DNA from 2 places in the Caballeronia sp. HLA56 genome. Region 1 is predicted to be linked to the other one. Evidence: riboswitches for the same ligand, from Rfam matches in the RefSeq annotation. Region 1 holds a riboswitch; the other holds the start of a gene.
The links. Region 1 has a riboswitch for thiamine pyrophosphate ahead of thiC (phosphomethylpyrimidine synthase ThiC). Riboswitches for the same ligand answer to the same signal wherever they lie in the genome.

Region 1 (5,327 bases):
GAATCATCGCTTTGCTGCTGATCGCCGGCACCGCCGCGCTCGCGGGCTGCAATACCATGTCGGGCGCGGGCCAGGATATCTCGAAGGGCGGTCAGGCTATTTCGAATTCGGCCGAAGAGCATAAGTAAATTGGCCGCGGCGCGGTGAGCCAGGCGCTCATCGCGTTGATGTTTCGTGCTGATTTTCTGTCGTCCCGTCATGTTTTTTGGCGGGATTTTTTTCGTTTATCTTTAGTACGTGAGAGAGCGTGGATGCGTGGCGCCTGAGGCTTGCTTGCCTCGCGTGATCGGCGACGTTCGCACGTAGGTAGGCGGCCGGATGTCTGCGAGGGTCATAAACCCGCTCCTCTTCGAATGAAAAAACCCCACGCGTGTGGCAGCGTGGGGCTCGTCAATAACTGCGCCCTGTTACCCGGGCGCTTCAACTTACAGCGTGTCCGGCAACTCGATTGCAGGCGTCGTGGTATTGCCGCCCTGTGCAACGAGCACGCGAATCTTGTTCGGGATCACTTGCGACAGCGCGTTGCCTGAAGGCAGCGTCGTCACGAGCCAATCAGCGTTGTTGCTCAGATTGAACGATGCCGACGCATACACCGGCGTCTTCGAACCCGGCAGCGTCGCGACCAGCTGATACGTCCCGCCGTTGACGTAGAGCGAGTCTTGCGTCGTTGCCGGCACGGCGTTCTTGAAGCCGACGCCCGCCATCGTCGGATTGACGGTCGCGATGTTCGTCCCCGGTGCGACCAGATACAGATCGAGAGTCTGCGCATTCGCCGACGCATTGAAGCCGCGCACCCGCGCGCTGTTCGAGAGCAGACCCTTGTCGAACGGATCGTCGATCACGGCGATGGACGGCAGGAAACCCGCGTCAGGCAGCGCGATCACCGTGTACTCGTGACCCTTGGCGGCATTCGAGATGCTCGTGTCGGTCGCGAGTTGCGTCGTCGTGTTGACGGCGGCGTAGGAGAAGTTCTGCTGGCCCGTATCGATGTTTGCGAAGTTCGTCACCGTCTGGTAGCCGAGATTCGCTTGCAGCACCTTGCCGTTGTCGTAGAAATCGACGTTGGGGGCACTCGGGATCGCGTGGATGAAGTGGACTTCTGGATTCGTGAGTCCGAGTTCCTTGCCTACGTCGTCGGAGCCGCCACAAGCGGACAGGAGCGAGGCGACAGCGGCAAGCGCGGTGACTGTGCGGATGAGCTTCATGTTTCCACCTTCCTTAGCTTTAATCATTGATTTTGTTGTCCGGTCCGCGCTGCGAGCACCACGCTTAAGTGATCATGCGTATTGCCCGGCGCGCCTCGGAAGACCCCTTCTCTCTTTTGCTTCTATTCCCTTGAACGACAGGCTTTCGTGTCATGCCGATGAAACTGTCGTTCGAGGGTGACGGCATTGAGCAATGCGCATGCCCTGCATCGGTGCGCAGAGGCGGCAGATATGACGGGAAGCCTTGCGCCGCAAGGCTTTGTTATTCGTTAGAAGAATTGCTCGGGCCGAGCTGGAAGGCCGACTAAAGCGGCGCCGGATACGAGCGAATGCAGCGCGCGGAGGAGGTTTTTACAAAAGGAAAGGCGGAAGGCGTGCAGCTCAAATCAACCCGCGCCGCCGATAATCAAACCAGAACGACAACGCAACGCTCATCAAAATCACGACCGTGGCGACAACCGTCCACTGCGTGATGATTTCCCCGAGCAACAAAGCGCCCAATAAAACCGCGACGACCGGATTCACGTAAAGACAACTCGTCGCGACAATCGTGCTCGTGTTCCGAATGAGAAAGTTATAAGCGACATACGCGGCCATCGAACCGATCACGACGAGATACAAGAACGAAAACCCCGCGCCCATGCTCACTGGGCCAAGGCGCTCGCCTGACACGAACGCGATGACAGTCGCGATAAGCCCGCCAAGCCCGATCTGCAACGCAGTCGACATCAGCAGATTGGAAGGCTGCGAGAGACGGCTTGCCAGATGCGCCCCGCCCGCCCAAAAAATTGCCGCGCACAAGATGGCAAGCGTGCCGACGGTCGAGCTCGGCGAGGGATCGCCATGATTGAGCAACACGATACCCACGAGACCCAGCGCCACCGCAAACCATTCGCCCTTCGCCACACTGCGCCCGGCAAGCGCGGTGAAGATCGTCGCGAAGAGCGGCACGGTAGCCACCATCACGGCAGCCGTGCCGGTTCCCACCGTGCGCATGCCGTAAGCCATCATCCCGCTCGACAAACCTTCGAGCAAAGTCCCGACGATCGCTGCATTACGTACTTCACGCGCCGTCGGCCACACCGCCTTGCGATGCACGGCAATCACGAAGAGACCGACGCCAGCGCACAGGTTACGCAGGCCGCCGAGCATGAGCGGCGGAAACGATTCGAGCGCCAGGTGAATGCCGAGATACGTCGATCCCCACACGAGATAAACGACGGCCAACGCGAGCGCGACGCGTCCCTTGAGGCTGCGAGGAGCGCGAAACGGAAAGCGGTCGGGAAAACCGAGCGGCAGACGCGGAGGTACGGCAGACATGCATTACTCCGCGAAGCGCGCCCGGATCGGGGCAAGAGACTTGCAATGGGGACTGCCGCCAATCGACCGAACGGGGCATGAGCTTGAAGAACGCGCGCGCCAGGTGACGAACGAGGCGGGACTGACGATGGACGGCATGACGGAGCGAAAGAAGTGCGGAAGCGACAGGCGGGGCGACTGCTGACGACATCCGGGTAAGTACCGAAAATCGCGCGCTCGCCATTATGCAGTAAGCGCCTGCGCTTCAGCGCAAACTTCGCGAACGGTTGCCAAGATGCCACGCCACGATGTATGGTGACGCCTGCTAACGCGGGGGTCCTGCGTTGCACATCGCGATTCGTCCGGCTGCGTCGACTGAATGGCCCGTGCAATGTGGGTGAGAAATACCCTTTGAACCTGATCTGGATAATGCCAGCGCAGGGAAGCGTTCGGGCCTCGGCGCACGGTATCTCTCTCACGCGCCACGTCTTCTCGGGCCCGCACCTTTCCATCTCGTTCCTCCCTGTCTAGCTCCTGAATCAGCCGAGCTCGCCGGCGTTCGTTTGTTCGTCGTTCATTCGATCGCCCGCGTGCTCGCTGTCAATTACCGTCCCTGCGACTGAAAAGGAGAAACAGCACATGAATGCGAATCCCAAGTTCCTGTCCGAAAACGCCATCGTCGATGCAGCCGCCATCGCGCCGCTGCCCAACTCGCGCAAGGTCTACGTGACGGGTTCGACGCCCGACATCCGCGTGCCGATGCGCGAGATCACGCAGTCCGACACGCCCGACAGTTTCGGCGGCGAAAAGAATCCGCCGGTGTACGTGTACGACACGTCCGGCCCCTACTCCGATCCGGACGCGAAGATCGACATCCGCTCCGGTTTGCCCGCGTTGCGCGCCGGCTGGATCGAAGCGCGCGGCGACACCGAGGAACTCGCGGGTCTTTCGAGCGAATTCGGCCGCGAGCGCGCCGCCGATCCAAAAACGGCCGAGCTGCGCTTCCCGGATCTGCATCGTCATCCGCGACGCGCGACGCCCGGCAAGAACGTGTCGCAGATGCATTACGCGCGGCAGGGCATCGTCACGCCGGAGATGGAATACATCGCCATTCGCGAGAATCAGCGCCGCGCCGAATACCTCGAAAGCCTCAAGACGAGCGGTCCGAACGGCGCAAAGCTCGCCGCGATGATGGGCCGTCAGCATCCCGGCCAGTCGTTCGGCGCGGTGCCGTTCGACAAGGACGCCCTGAAGGCCATCACGCCCGAGTTCGTACGCGATGAAGTGGCGCGCGGCCGCGCGATCATCCCCGCGAACATCAATCACCCGGAAAGCGAGCCGATGATCATCGGGCGCAACTTCCTCGTGAAGATCAACGCGAACATCGGCAATTCGGCGGTGAGTTCGTCGATCGGCGAGGAAGTCGACAAGATGACCTGGGCGATCCGCTGGGGCGGCGACACGGTGATGGACTTGTCCACGGGCAAGCACATTCACGAGACGCGCGAGTGGATCATCCGCAATTCGCCGGTGCCGATCGGCACGGTGCCGATCTATCAGGCGCTCGAAAAGGTCAACGGCAAGGCCGAAGACCTGACCTGGGAAATCTTTCGCGACACGCTCGTCGAGCAAGCCGAGCAAGGCGTCGATTACTTCACCATTCACGCGGGCGTGCGCCTGCAATACGTGCCGCTGACGGCCAACCGCATGACGGGTATCGTCTCGCGCGGCGGCTCGATCATGGCGAAATGGTGTCTCGCGCATCATCGGGAAAGCTTTATCTACGAGCACTTCGAAGACATCTGCGAGATCATGAAGCAGTACGACGTCTCGTTCTCGCTCGGCGACGGCCTGCGTCCCGGCTCCATCTACGACGCGAACGACGAAGCCCAGCTCGGCGAACTGAAGACGCTCGGCGAACTCACGCAGATCGCGTGGAAGCACGACGTGCAAGTGATGATCGAAGGCCCCGGCCATGTGCCGATGCAGCTCATCAAGGAGAACATGGACCTGCAGCTGGAATGGTGCGACGAGGCGCCCTTCTACACGCTCGGGCCGCTCACCACCGACATCGCGCCGGGCTACGATCACATCACCTCGGGCATCGGCGCGGCGATGATCGGCTGGTTCGGCACCGCCATGCTTTGCTACGTCACGCCGAAGGAGCATCTCGGACTTCCGAACAAGGACGACGTGAAGACCGGCATCATCACGTACAAGCTCGCGGCGCACGCGGCCGATCTGGCGAAGGGTCATCCAGGCGCGCAGGTGCGCGACAACGCGCTATCCAAGGCACGCTTCGAGTTTCGCTGGGAAGACCAGTTCAACCTCGGCCTCGATCCCGACAAGGCGCGCGAGTTTCACGACGAAACCTTGCCGAAGGATTCCGCCAAAGTCGCGCATTTCTGCTCAATGTGCGGCCCGCACTTCTGCTCGATGAAGATCACGCAGGACGTGCGCGACTTCGCGGCCAAGCAAGGCGTCTCCGAAAGCGATGCGCTCGCCAAGGGCATGCAGACCAAGGCCATCGAGTTCGTGAAGAAGGGCGCGGAGATTTATCAGCCGACCTGAAGCAAACGCTGACTGTACGCAACGGCCTGTGCTTCCTTGCAGGCCGTTTTTGCATGGCGCGCGCGTGCACCGTTTCGGGCATCTTTCCTGCTGATAAACGAACGAACCGGCGAAAAAAACGTTGCGGCGTCCGTCGATGAAAGCCAGATCGTGATCGAACGGCAGGACGCGTGGGCAAAGCCGCGGCCGTTTCATTGATCAATCGTTCTGGAGAGTCGACATGAAAATCATCAAACAAATCGGCGCCGCAGC
Region 2 (5,327 bases), 1.6 Mb from region 1:
GGCCTGCGCGCAATCGGTGCTTTACCTACGCTCTACCCGATATGATTTTCAGAACATTTACCCTTGATTTGCAAAGCTTTGTTGTAGCGACTCGACGGCGGCTTCGGTGTCCGCCGCTTCTGTCACGGCACGCACGACAGCAGCGCTTCCTACGCTGGTCGCCAGCACCTCGGGCAATACCTTGCCGTCGATACCGCCGATCGCGACGAGCGGCACACGTCCTTTCAGAAGCTTTACGTAGCGTGTAAGCCGCGCCAGGCCTTGCGGCTTGGTGGGCATGACTTTCGTCGTGGTGGGAAACACCGCGCCGAGCGCGAGATAGCTCGGCCGGAAGTGCAGCGCGCGAAGCATCTCGTAATAGCCGTGCGTCGAAAGTCCGAGGCGCAAGCCGGCTTGCGCGATTGCCTGCAGATCGGCGGTTTCGACATCTTCCTGACCGAGATGCACGCCGTAAGCGCGTGCGGCGATCGCTTCGCGCCAATGATCGTTGATGAAAAGCTGCGCCTGATGCCGCTGCCCCGCCACGACCGAACGCTCGATTTCGCCGTGAAGGTCCGCTGCGTCGGTGGTCTTGCGGCGCAACTGCGCCGTGCGCACGCCGAGGTCCAGCACGCGTTCGACCCAATTAGCGCTCGGCAATACGGGGTAAAGACCGAGCTTGTCCGGGCAAGCGGGAAAAGCAGGTTCCGGCGCGGGTGGAAGATCGCCGACGCGCGGGAACGTGTCGAAGTCGCTTGGCCACGCGTCTTCTTTCTGTTCGTCGCCGGCGCGCCATGCCATTGCCAGGACGAGCGCATCGTGCGGTTCGAAATTGCAGTCGAGGAACGCCGCCAGCGCGGCCAGCCAGTCGTCGGAACGCTCGCCTTCGAGAACGTGGCGCGCGCCTGCATGCAGCAATATCACGCGATGTTCGTACGCTTCCAGCACCGTCGCATTGCCCGCGGCGTATGGCTCGTTGACGACGAGCAGATCCTGCGCACTTGGCGTATCCGGCACGGTCAGGCAGATGCGCCAGCGCGTTGGCGGCGCGGGCCACTCGCCGAGCCGCGCGCGGATACGTTCGGCGACTTCGGTCAACTCATCCGCCGGCGGCCAGAAAACTTCGTGTCCGAGCAAGCTCATGCAGCACCTCCGTCCTGATGCCAGAACGGCATGCCAACGACCGGCGTGCTGGCCTGCGCGCTGTCGCGCTCGGCCATCGGACCGGCGAGAAACGCCGTGCGTCCGGCTTCGACACCCAGCGCGAACGCGCGCGCCATCTGCGACGGAAAGGTCGCCTGCGACACGGCGGTGTTCAAGAGCACGCCGTCGAAACCCCACTCCATCACCTGGCACGCATGCGAGGGCACGCCGAGGCCTGCATCGACGATCAGCGGCACGTCTGGCAGCCGCTCGCGCAACGTGCGCAGACCGTAGGGATTGGTCACGCCCTTGCCGGTGCCGATGGGCGCGCCCCAGGGCATCAACGCCTCGCAGCCGGCATCGAGGAGACGGCGGCCGATCACGAGATCCTCGGTGCAATAAGGCAGCACCTTGAAGCCGTCGCGCACGAGCTTGCCCGCCGCTTCGACGAGGCCGATCGGGTCGGGCTGCAACGTGTAGTCGTCGCCGATCAGTTCCAGCTTGATCCACGGCGTGTCGAAAACCTCGCGCGCCATGTAGGCGGTGGTCAGCACTTCATCGACGCTATGGCAGCCCGCCGTGTTTGGCAGCAGCGCGACGCCGTGACGCTTGAGGACATCGAAAAAACCGGCCTCGCCAGTCTCGGACTGACGGCGCAGCGCGACGGTCACCATGCCGGGCCGCGCGGCATCGATGGAATCCGAAAGCGATTGCAGCGACGGATAACGCGATGTGCCGAGCAGCACACGGCTCGGGAACGTCTGGCCGTAGAGCGTGAGGCTATGGGCGGCGGTGTGTGAGGTCATGATTCGATCCTTCGGATTCGATAGATTCAGCCGCCCGCGACGGGCGACACGACGTCGAGCTTGTCGCCGGCTCGAAGCGTCTTCGTGCCGTGCTCGCCGCGCGCGACGAACTGTCCGTTGAGCGCGACCGCGAACGGCGGTTTTGCGCCGAATGCGGCGAGCGCGTCGGTGACGGTGGCGGCATCGGTCAGACTGAATTCGCGCTGATTGATGTGGATGTTCATGGCTTTGACTTTCGATGACTAGAGCGCGGCCGCGATGGCCGGTTCGCTATGCAGAAGTTCGGACCAGCGCGCGCCGCCGCGATAATCCGCGAACGATGCGGCGTCCGCGACGGTTCCGCCCGCGATGGCTTGGGCGAGTGCGCAGGCGGCATCGGCGACTTCCGGCGCGATCATGAAGCCGTGCCGATACAGGCCGTTCACGCGCACGGTCCGCGCCCCGTCCCAGACGATGGCCGGCCGATGATCCGGCAGCGTCGGCCGGCACTGAGAATTGAGTTCGAGGATGCGCGCCTCGCCGAAACCCGGATGCACCGCGAACGCCGCACTCATCAGTTCCAGCGCCGAGCGCACGCTCACGGGTGACATGTCCTCGCCTTCGACTTCGGTCGCGCCGATCACGTAAAGATCGTCCTCTTTCGGCGCGATATACAGCGGATAACGCGGATGCAGCAGCCGCACCGGCCGCGACAACCCGATGCCCGGCGCATGCACGCGCGCCACTTCCCCGCGAATACCACGCAACGCGGGCCACGCCGTTTTCCCGCCCAGCCCACGGCAATCGATGATCCAGCGCGCGTCGGGCATGGCATCGACCGGAGAATTCCAGTGCGTGCGCACGCCGCGCGCCGTAAGTCCGGCCGCGAGCGCTCGAAGCGCCTGACGATTGTCGAGTTGACCTTCGTGCGGCAGCAGCCAGCCTTGCGCGAAACGCGTGCCGAGCGCGGGTTCCGCTTGCGCGACTTCCGCGCCCGCGAGCTTGACGAAGCCGCCATTGAGCAAGCTTGCAGGCGCGTTGGCGCGCAGCCTGCGTTCGAACAGCGGCGCTTCCGCGCGATCCGCGCCGTGCCAGACGACGAGCGTGCCGTTGCGCTGAAAGTAAACCGGCTCGGGCAACTCGGCGATGAGACCCGGCCAGCGTTCCAGCGACGCCGCGCCGAGTTCGACGACGAGCGGCTCCGCACTCGTCGCCTCGGCGAGCGGCGCGAGCATCGCGGCGGCCACCCACGCAGCCGACTGCGTGCCCGCCGCGTCGCCGCGCTCGTATAGCGCGACGCCGTGGCCCGCGCCCGCGAGTTGCCACGCCACGAGCCGCCCGACGAGTCCTCCGCCGATGACGGCGAAGTCTGGCCGGCGCGCGGCGGGCTGATCGATCGTGTTCACTTTTCCGATGTCTCCTGTAGATCGAAACGAGGCTGGGCGCCGCTCCGGTCTTATCCACGACTGATAACGCCGTGCAGCAAACGCACGAACGCGAAGACAAAACTTGCAGAGGAGAGACCGGCCCGGCAGCGGCAACGCAAACAACGCGCGCCAGGCGGAAAAGAAAGATGATGGAAGAACCTGGAGGAAAGGCGCGACGGCCGCGCGTTCTCCGGAAACTTCCCTCGCCGGTATTACCCGGATCGGGTGCAAAGGGTCTCTCTCAGCCTCGCCGCGCCAGCACACCGATAATTCGATGACGTCGCGCGCGAAGCACCCCTGTTTCGTCGAAGATCATTAGACCATGAAAGCCAAAGCCGCTGCAAACCGGGATCCCCGCCTTTGGTCGCCTCAGTCGGCACTCTGGCACAATGCCGCGAGCATGGTTCTCCGCATGGTTGTGCGAATGAGCACGGAATTAAGCGGCAGTTAAGGGAACCTCTGAACAATCTTCGGGACAGGAAAGAGGCTGCTCGTGCGAGTATCGCGGCGCGGTGCGTCCATTCGTAACTCGGACCGGCATATCATCAGGAAGGTCATGGCCAATTCTCAACCGGAAAACACGCAGCAACAAGCCGACACGGTCTCTGCGTGGAGCCTCATCAAGCCCTACTGGGTCTCGGAGGAGCGCGGCTTCGCATGGGGTCTGCTCGTTGCCATCATCGCGATCAACATGACGGTCGTATGGATCAACGTGCGGCTCAACAGCTGGAGCGCGGCGTTCTACAACGCGCTGCAGAACAAGAACGTCCACGACTTTCCGCACCTTCTGCTGGTCTTCACCGGCCTCGCCTTCGCGTACATTCTGCTCGCGGTTTATGGGCGGTATCTGCGGCAGATGCTCGGCTTCCGCTGGCGCCAGTGGCTGACCAATAAGTATCTCGAACAGTGGTTCGGCGACCGCGCGTTTTACCGCATAGAACGCGACCGTCTCGCCGATAACCCCGACCAGCGGATCAGCGACGACCTGCAATCCTTCGCGACCACCACGCTGTCTCTGTCGCTCGATCTGCTTTCCACGCTCGTCACGCTCGTCACGTTCATCACCATTTTGTGGACGCTCGCGGGCGCGCTGACCATCACGGCATTCGGCACGCCGCTCGTCATTCCCGGCTACATGGTCTGGGCGGCGGCGCTTTACGCGATCATCGGCTCGGTCATCATCCAGAAGGTCGGGCATCCGCTGGTGTCGATCAACTACCAGCAACAGAAGGTCGAGGCCGATTTCCGCTTCGGGCTGATTCGCGTGCGCGAGAATGCCGAGCAGATCGCGTTTTACGATGGCATCGCCACCGAGACGGCCAACGCGAAGACCATTTTCCAGCGCATTCGCGACAACTGGTGGATGATCATGAAGTACACGAAGCGCATGACCTTCGTGCTCAGTTTCTACGGACAGATCGCCATCATCTTCCCGATCATGGTTGCCGCGCCGCGTTACTTCGCGGGCGCGTTCTCGTTCGGCGTCTTGATGCAGATTTCATCGGCGTTCGGCACGGTCAGCGATTCGTTCTCCTGGTTCATCAACAGTTACTCGACCTTGGTCGAATGGCGCGCCACGGTGAATCGTCTGCGCGAATTCAAGCGTGTGATGCGCTCGACGCATATCCGCGAGGAAACGTCGCCGGCAACGGCGCATGGCGGTATCAACCTGCATTACACGAGCACGAAAGCGCTGACTACCAAGGGGCTTGCGCTCGCGTTGCCGAATGGCACGCCGCTTTCGCGCGTGGGCGATGTGACGATAGAACCGGGATCGCGCTGGCTCATAGTCGGGCCGTCGGGCGCGGGCAAGAGCACGCTGATGCGGGCTCTGGCGGGCCTTTGGCCGTTTGGCGACGGTAGTATCGACGCACCCGTCGACGCGAAGATGCTGTTTATCCCGCAAGTGAGCTATCTGCCGATCGGCACGCTGCGCGCGGCGTTGAGCTATCCGTCGCCGGGTGGCACCTTCACCGACGAGGAATCGCGCGAG

Region 2: another riboswitch for thiamine pyrophosphate. It lies ahead of ACYQ47_RS23370 (FAD-dependent oxidoreductase); the one in region 1 lies ahead of thiC (phosphomethylpyrimidine synthase ThiC).

Annotation. Positions count from the first base shown of each region.
Region 1 covers NZ_BAAHOB010000005.1:2,416,545-2,421,871, forward strand. The annotation lists gene ACYQ47_RS30865 (entericidin A/B family lipoprotein) at 1-128, shown strand, start outside; gene ACYQ47_RS30870 (DUF4397 domain-containing protein) at 426-1,205, opposite strand; gene ACYQ47_RS30875 (EamA family transporter) at 1,587-2,525, opposite strand; TPP riboswitch at 2,827-2,966, shown strand; gene thiC (phosphomethylpyrimidine synthase ThiC) at 3,144-5,075, shown strand; gene ACYQ47_RS30885 (glycine zipper domain-containing protein) at 5,296-5,327, shown strand, end outside.
Region 2 covers NZ_BAAHOB010000005.1:819,579-824,905, reverse strand. The annotation lists gene thiE (thiamine phosphate synthase) at 58-1,122, opposite strand; gene ACYQ47_RS23380 (thiazole synthase) at 1,119-1,928, opposite strand; gene thiS (sulfur carrier protein ThiS) at 1,955-2,152, opposite strand; gene ACYQ47_RS23370 (FAD-dependent oxidoreductase) at 2,171-3,313, opposite strand; TPP riboswitch at 3,516-3,643, opposite strand; gene ACYQ47_RS23365 (ABC transporter ATP-binding protein/permease) at 3,891-5,327, shown strand, end outside.